One region of the Nocardiopsis akebiae genome, then DNA from elsewhere that is predicted to be linked to it. Evidence: riboswitches for the same ligand, from Rfam matches in the RefSeq annotation. Region 1 holds a riboswitch; the other holds the start of a gene.
The links. Region 1 has a riboswitch for cobalamin ahead of KGD83_RS17800 (ABC transporter substrate-binding protein). Riboswitches for the same ligand answer to the same signal wherever they lie in the genome.

Region 1 (3,803 bases):
TCCTCATGGCGCACTACGACCACACCTACGTCGTGCCGGGGGAGGAGGCGCCGCGCCGGGCCAGGACCCTGGACCCGGTCGACCGCGACGTCTCGGCGTTCCCGCACGCGGTGGCGGGCAGCGACTTCGCCACCGTCGGCGAGATCTTCTCCGCCGAGCACAACCCGGACCGCAAGAAGCCCTTCGACATCCGCACGGTGATGCGTGCGCTCTCGGACCAGGACCACGCGGTGCTGGAGCGCTGGGCGGGCATGGCCGACGCCGACACGGCGGCGGTGCAGGACGCGCACATCGGCGGCTGGCCGGTGTGCCTGGTGGGGATCGAGTCGCGGTCGGTGCCGCGGCACGGCTTCCCGCCCACCGACGGGCCCGACACCTACACCGCGGGCACGCTGTTCCCGCGTTCGTCCAAGAAGGTGGCGCGGGCGATCAACGCGGCGTCGGGCAACCGGCCGCTGGTGGTGCTGGCGAACCTGTCGGGGTTCGACGGTTCGCCGGAGTCGCTGCGCAAGCTCCAGTTGGAGTACGGGGCCGAGATCGGGCGCGCGATCGTCAACTTCGACGGTCCGATCGTGTTCTGCGTGATCTCGCGGTACCACGGCGGCGCGTTCGTGGTGTTCTCCAAGGCGCTCAACCCGAACATGACGGTGCTCGCGCTGGAGGGGTCGTTCGCCTCGGTGCTGGGCGGGGCCCCGGCGGCGGCCGTGGTGTTCGCCGGTGAGGTCAACACGCGTACCGCGAGCGATTCGCGGGTGACGGGGCTCCAGGAGCAGGTGTCGGCGGCCAGCGGCGCCGAGCGGGCCGCGCTCAACGCGCGGCTGGCCGAGACGCAGTCCTCGGTGCGGGCGGAGAAGCTCGGCGAGGTCGCCGCGGAGTTCGACCGGGTGCACAGCATCCAGCGCGCGGTCGAGGTGGGTTCGGTGGACGCGATCATCAGCGCCGCCGAGATGCGGCCGCGCATCATCGAGGCGATCGAGCACGGCATGAAGCGCTGAGGGCTGGGACTGGCGGGGCGGGGCCGCGGCCCCGCCCCGTCGGCGTGCGCCGAGGGGTGGGCGGCGGGCCCGTCTCCGGTGTGCGGGCGGACGGGGCCGACGGGCGCAAGCGCCGGTCGGCCGTACCGCCCGTCCGTCCGGTCAGCGGATCTTCTCGCCGTACACGTGGTCGACGGGCATGGTCATGAGCACCCTGCGGTCGGAGACCATGACCGACCGGTACTCCTCCCAGTCGGGGTGCTCCCCGGCGGCGAGGCGGTAGTAGTCCACCAGCGCCTCGACATCGGGGCCGTGCGGGTCGGTGCCGGGGCCGGTGAGGGTGGCCACGCCCTCGGCGGTGGCCCACGCCCAGCCGTCGGCGCTGGTGACCTGGAGCGTGGCGCGCGGGTCGCGGCGCAGGTTGGCGGTCTTGGCCCGGCCCTCGGTCATGGAGACGTGCAGCAGGTCGGTCTCGGCGTCGTAGAAGGGCTGGACGGGGGAGAGCTGGGGGCGGCCGTCGGCCTTGATGGTGGCCAGGACCCCGAGCTTGCTCCGGGCGAGCAGCGCGCGCGGGTCGAACGTCGTCGCGGTCATGTTCCAGGACCCCTCTCTGCCGGGTGGTGGCGGTGCGCGGTGGCACCGGCCGTGTGCGGCCGGTCACGATCGTACTCCCGGTGCGCGCGGCCGTCCCGCTCCCGCCGCGCGGCGCACACCGCCGTGTCCGTCGGCCGGGGCGCGCGACCGGGCCCGCCACCCGGCGCTCCGGGCCACCCGTGTGCGCGTCGGCCGGGGCGGGGGTGCGGCCTGAGCACTCCGACGACTCCCCCGGGGTGCGCTGAACAGCGCGGACACCGGAGCGGTGGCGCGGGCGCGGCCCCTGTGCGCCTTCCGGCCGCAGAGGGCCGAGGGGGCCTTGATAGTCTGCCGGGGCCAGTCGTACCACGTACGTGGTCAGGGAATCCGGTGCGAATCCGGAACTGACGCGCAGCGGTGAGGGGGACGGGCGGGGTACTCACGCCACTGGGGCGGAGGCCGCGGAGACCACGGCGTCGAGGCGGCACCGACCTGGGAAGGCACCCCGTCCGGACGAACCCGAGTCCGAAGACCTGCTGGCCCCTCCGCGTCGAGTGCGCGGAGGCGTCCCGTGCCAGGCTCCGCGTTCGAGCCCCGACATCCAAGGCATGCCCATGCTGCGTCGCGCCCCGCGCCCCCTTCCCCTCCTGCTCGCCTCCGCGCTGCTGCTCACCGCCTGCGCCCCCTCCCCGGGAGGGGGGAGCGGCGGGGGGGAGGCCGCCGCCGACGCCCGCGCGGTCGACAACTGCGGGCACCGGGTGGGCGTCGACGCCCCGCCCGAGCGCGTCGTCTCCCTCAACCAGGGCAGCACCGAGATCCTGCTCTCACTGGGGTTGGCGGACCGCCTCGTCGGCACCGCCACCTGGACCGATCCGATCATGGAGGGACTGGAGGAGGCCAACGGGGGCATCCCCCGCCTGGCCGACAACGCCCCCTCCTTCGAGGTGGTCCTGGACGCCGAACCGGACTTCGTGACCGCCTCCTTCGTCTCCACGCTCGGCACGGGCGGTGTCGCCACCCGCGAGCAGTTCGAGGAGCTGGGCGTGCCCACCTACGTCTCCCCGACCGACTGCGCCACCGGCAAGGACAACGACAGCGGGGGAGACGGCTCGCGCAGCGAACCCCTCACCCTCGACGCCGTCTACGGCGAGATCCGCGACCTGGCCCTGCTGTTCGGGGTCGAGGAGCGCGGGGAGGAGCTGATCGCGGAGCTGGAGGGGCGGGTGGCTGCGGCCACCTCGGACCTGGACGCCTCCGGCGTCTCCCTCATGTACTGGTTCGCCAACTCCCAGTCGCCCTACCTCGCGGGCTGCTGCGGCGCTCCCGGCGCCATCACCCGCGCGGTCGGCGCGCGGAACGCCTTCGACGACACCCACGACGAATGGCCCCAGATCAACTGGGAGACCGTCGCCGACCGCGACCCCGACGTCATCGTCCTCGGTGACCTGACCCGCGACTCCCAGACCGCGGAGTCCGCCGACGCCAAGATCGCGTTCCTGGAGTCCAATCCCGCCACGGGCAACCTCACCGCCGTGCGCGAGGAGCGCTACGTCCTGCTCAGCGGCCAGGCGATGAACCCCTCGATCCGCACGGTCGAGGGGATCGAGCAGGTCGCCGAGGGTCTGCGCGGCCTCGGGCTCGGCCGGTGAGCGGTGCGCGTCTGGCGCTGCTCTCCTGCGGTGGACTGGTGCTCCTGGCCGTGTCGGTCTCGGTCGCGGTGACCATCGGCCCCGCCGACATCACCACGGCCGAGGTCTGGGGGTCGGTCGCCGCGCGGCTGGGGTTCGGGGAGAGCGGGCTGTCGCCGCTGCGCGAGGGCATCGTCTGGGACCTGCGCATGCCCCGCACCCTGCTCGCCGCGGTGTGCGGGGCCGGGCTGGCGCTGTGCGGGGCGGTCATGCAGTCCCTGCTGCGCAACCCGCTGGCGGACCCCTTCGTGCTCGGGGTGTCCTCGGGGGCCTCCACCGGGGCGGTCGCCGTGCTGGTGCTGGGCTGGGGCGGTGCGGTGGTGTCGCTGTCGGCGGGCGCCTTCGTCGGCGCCCTGCTCTCCTTCGGGCTGGTGGTGCTGCTCGCGCACACCCTGGGCGCGAGCATGGACCGCGTGGTGCTGTCGGGGGTGGCGGCCATGCAGCTGTTCTCGGCGCTGACCTCGTTCATCGTGCTGACCTCGGCCGACGCCGAGACCACGCGCGGGGTGCTGTTCTGGCTGCTGGGCTCCCTCAGCGGCGCCGGGTGGGACGACGTGGTGCTGTGCGC
Region 2 (3,803 bases), 900 kb from region 1:
TGGACCATGTCGTTGCGCTCGGGCTCGCCGTGCACGAGCACGTCCAGGCCGATCTCCTCCTGGAGCGCGACGACCCGGTCGATCTCCTCGCGCAGGACGGCCTTGTAGGCGTCCTCGGCCAGTTCCCCCCTGCGGTGCGCGGCGCGGGCGCGGCGCAGCTCGGCGGTCTGGGGGAAGGAACCGATGGTGGTCGTGGTGAGCGGGGTGTCGGTGGGCCTGCCGCGCTCGCGCGGGCGCTCGTAGGCGTCCGGGCCCAGGGCGTCGAGGCGGGCGCGTACGCGCGCGTCGGTGAAGGCGGGGGGACGGACGCCGCCCCGTCCGGTGTACTCGGCCTCGGCCCCCTCGGACAGCACGCGGCCGAGCAGGGCCGTCTCCCTGGCCTTCTGCCGGGCGAAGGCCAGGGCCCCGCGCAGCTCGGGGGCCAGGGAGGTCTCGGCGTCCAGGTCCAAGGGCACGTGCAGCAGGGAGCAGGAGGTGCTCACGGTCAGCTCGTCGGTGAGGGCGAGCAGGGTGCCGAGCACGGCGACGGCGGCCGGGATGTCGGTGCGCCAGACGTTGCGCCCCTCCACCACCCCCGCGACCAGGCGGGTGGCGCCCAGGCCGGAGATCCGCACCAGGTCGTCCACGCCCTCGTCGTCGGTGACCAGGTCCAGGCCGACCGCCTCGACCGCGGACTCCTTGAGGACGCGCAGCGCCGCGGAGCCGATGGAGCCGAAGTAGGTGGACACCAGCAGGGAGGGCCGGTCGGTGACCGCGCCCAGGCGCTGGTAGGCGCGCTCCAGGTGGCCGACGGCGGCGCGGCCCTCGTCGGTGGCCAGGATCGGCTCGTCCAGCTGGACCTCGGTGGCGCCCGCGGCCCGCAGGTCGCCGAGCAGTTGGGCGTAGGCGTCCAGGAGCTGGTCGAGCAGCTGGACGGGTTCCCAGCCCTCGGGGGCGCCTTCGGCGGGCTTGGCCAGCAGTAGGAAGGTGAGCGGGCCGACCAGGACCGGGCGGGTGTGGAAGCCCGCCTCGGCGGCCTCGCGGAACTCGGCGACGGGCTTGTCGCCGACCAGGCGCGGACGGGTGCCGGGCGAGAGCTCGGGGACGAGGTAGTGGTAGTTCGTGTCGAACCACTTGGTCATCTCCAGCGGAGGGGCGCCCTGCTCGCCGCGGGCGAGCGCGAAGTAGCGGCGCAGCTCCTCCTCACGGTCCGGCGCCGCGGCGGGCGGGGCGAAGCGGGAGGGGACCAGGTCGAACAGGACCGCGGTGTCCAGCACGTGGTCGTAATAGGAGAACGTGTTGGAGGGGATGTCGTCGACACCGGCCTCGCGCAGCTGGGCGTAGACGCCCAGGCGCAGGTCGGCGGCGACCTCGTCCAGTTCCCTGGCGGTGGTGCGGCCCCTCCAGTGCGACTCGCAGGCGCGCTTGAGCTCGCGGTCGGGGCCGATGCGCGGGTAGCCGTGCACGGTCGAGCGCACGGAGGGACGTGGTCCGCCCGGGGCCGCGGAAGGCGCGGGGGTCGTGGTCATGAGCTTCTCTCCCTCGTCGAAAGCCGGGTACCGGCCGCGGGGAGGAGGAGAGGGGCGGGCACGCCGACGGACGCGCCGCGGGCGCGCACCGGACCTGCCACCGCCTCCGGCCCTCCCTCGGGGCGCGGGACCACCGGCGCCGCGGGCGCGTCGCCGGGTGGAGGCAGGTCTTCGGACTCGGGGGCGCGGGCGGTGCGGACACCGCTCCTCCTACTGGCCGCCGCTTCCCGGTTTCCGGTCTCTGCGACCGGCGCTACCAGTGCTCATGGCGACGTTCGTTCCCCCATACCGCTGCGGGGCAGTCCCGGACTCGCACCGGGTTCCCTCTTGCGACATGGTTCCGCCCCGTTCGTTCCGGGCCGGACCCGGGACGCGGGGGTGGATCATGTACCTTCCACGGCTGCAAGTATAGGGAGGGCCCCCTTCGCCCCTGTACCCGGCATGCGGCCCCATGCGCACGGTCCGGACGGTGAGAACCCCCGTCCTCAGGTCGGCGTCACACACGAAGTCAAGCGTTGCGCGGGTGAGCCCTCTCTGCTCCCCGCGGACGTTCGTCTGAGCGATGAACGTGGAGATTCCCTCGTGAATAAGCAGCCCCGCCTCGCCATGGCACCGGACCACCCCCTGATCACGGTCGTGGTAGCCCTGGCGATCCTGGCGGGCATGGTGTTGTTGGCCACCCGTTCCTCCGGCGAGCCCGAACCCGGGGCGCGGACGCAGGGAGCGCCGCTCTCCGAGAGCGAGCCGTCGCCCCCGGCCTCGGGCGAACCCGACGGACTCACCGAGGTGGACGCGGCCGCCGTGGCGGGCGTGGAGGAGGCCGAACTGGCCTACGACGGGGAGATCTCCGTCTCGGTGGCATACCCGGTGATCCCCAACGCCGAGCCGCTGGCCGACTTCCTGGAGCGTGAGCTGACCGACGAGGTGCACGCCTTCGAGGCGGCCAACCCCGGCGCGGTCTCCTTCGAGGCGGGGTGGAACCTGACCGCGGCGCGCGACGGCCTGCTCGGGGTCCGCGTGACCCGGGTGGAGACCGATTCCGAGGGGTCCCGGGAGGGGTACACCACCTACTGGTACGACACCGAGACCGCGGCGCACCACCCCTCCACCGCGCTGGTCGGCGGCCAGGAGCAGCTGGAGGAGCTCAACGGCCTGGTGCGCGACGCCGTCGGGAGCGGGGAGGGCCCGGCCGACCCCGACGTCATCCACCCGATCAGCTCCCTGTACGACTCGGTGGGGTTCAACCCCGACGGGGACCTGGTCGTGGAGTTCGACGCCGGGCAGGTCGCCCCGGCGCAGGAGGGCCGCACGCGCGCGGTGGTCGCCGCCGGTCGGGCCGAGGGCCTGCTGTCGGAACTGGGCCTGCGCGTGCGCGACGCCGCGACCGTGGGCGTGGACGACTTCTCCATCGCCGCCCCGCCCCGGGCCGACAAGGACGGCCAGGGGGACGGCGCCGTACCCGGACAGGTGCCCGCGGTGGACCCCGGAGTCGACTGCTCCGACCCCGGCACCAAGTGCGTGGCGCTGACCTACGACGACGGCCCCGGCGGACGCACCCCGGAACTGCTGGACGCCCTCGCCGAGTACGACGCGCGGGCCACGTTCTTCGTCACCGGCAACCCCGTCATGGAGCACCCGTACACGGTGCGGCGCGCCTACGCCGAGGGACACGAGATCGCCAACCACACCCTGAACCACCCCGACCTGGCCGGTCTGGGCGCGGGTGGGGTGCGCGCGGACCTGGACGTCGTGCAGGCGCTGGTGTACCGCGAGACGGGCTACACCATGGACCTCATGCGTCCGCCCTACGGCTCGACCGACGAGGGCGTGGCCTCGGTGACCGCGGACATGGGCCTGGCTCAGATCCTGTGGAGCGTGGACACCCTCGACTGGAAGGACCGCAAGGCCCCGGTGATCCACGACCGGGTGCTGGAGGGCGCTTCGGACGGGGCGATCATCCTCATGCACGACATCCACGGCACCACCGTCGACGCCTCCCGCACGGCGATCCGGGAACTGCACGAGCAGGGGTACACCATGGTCACGGTGTCCCAGCTGCTGGGGACCACGGCCCCCGGCGAGACCTACATGGACGGGTTCCCCGACGCCCCGGAGGAGAGCGCCGAGCCCTCCGAGGAGTCCGCTGAGGGGGCCGAGGAGGCTTCCGAGGGGGTCTGAGGGCGCGGCGTCACGGCGCGGCGGGCGGTCCGGGGTGAGGATGGGCCCGGGAGGGCTTCGGGGCCGCGGCCGGTGGGACACACGGGGCGCGGAGCCGTGTGAGGGCACCGTGCGGTG

Region 2: linked by a shared signal. The riboswitch ahead of metE (5-methyltetrahydropteroyltriglutamate--homocysteine S-methyltransferase) and the one ahead of KGD83_RS17800 (ABC transporter substrate-binding protein) in region 1 are both predicted to bind cobalamin.

Annotation. Positions count from the first base shown of each region.
Region 1 covers NZ_CP074132.1:4,142,958-4,146,760, reverse strand. Annotated here, with positions in the region: gene KGD83_RS17810 (ATP-binding protein) at 1-995, shown strand, start outside; gene KGD83_RS17805 (PPOX class F420-dependent oxidoreductase) at 1,137-1,568, opposite strand; cobalamin riboswitch at 1,889-2,102, shown strand; gene KGD83_RS17800 (ABC transporter substrate-binding protein) at 2,162-3,196, shown strand; gene KGD83_RS17795 (FecCD family ABC transporter permease) at 3,193-3,803, shown strand, end outside.
Region 2 covers NZ_CP074132.1:5,045,554-5,049,356, forward strand. Annotated here, with positions in the region: gene metE (5-methyltetrahydropteroyltriglutamate--homocysteine S-methyltransferase) at 1-1,508, opposite strand, end outside; cobalamin riboswitch at 1,674-1,834, opposite strand; gene KGD83_RS21600 (polysaccharide deacetylase family protein) at 2,115-3,686, shown strand.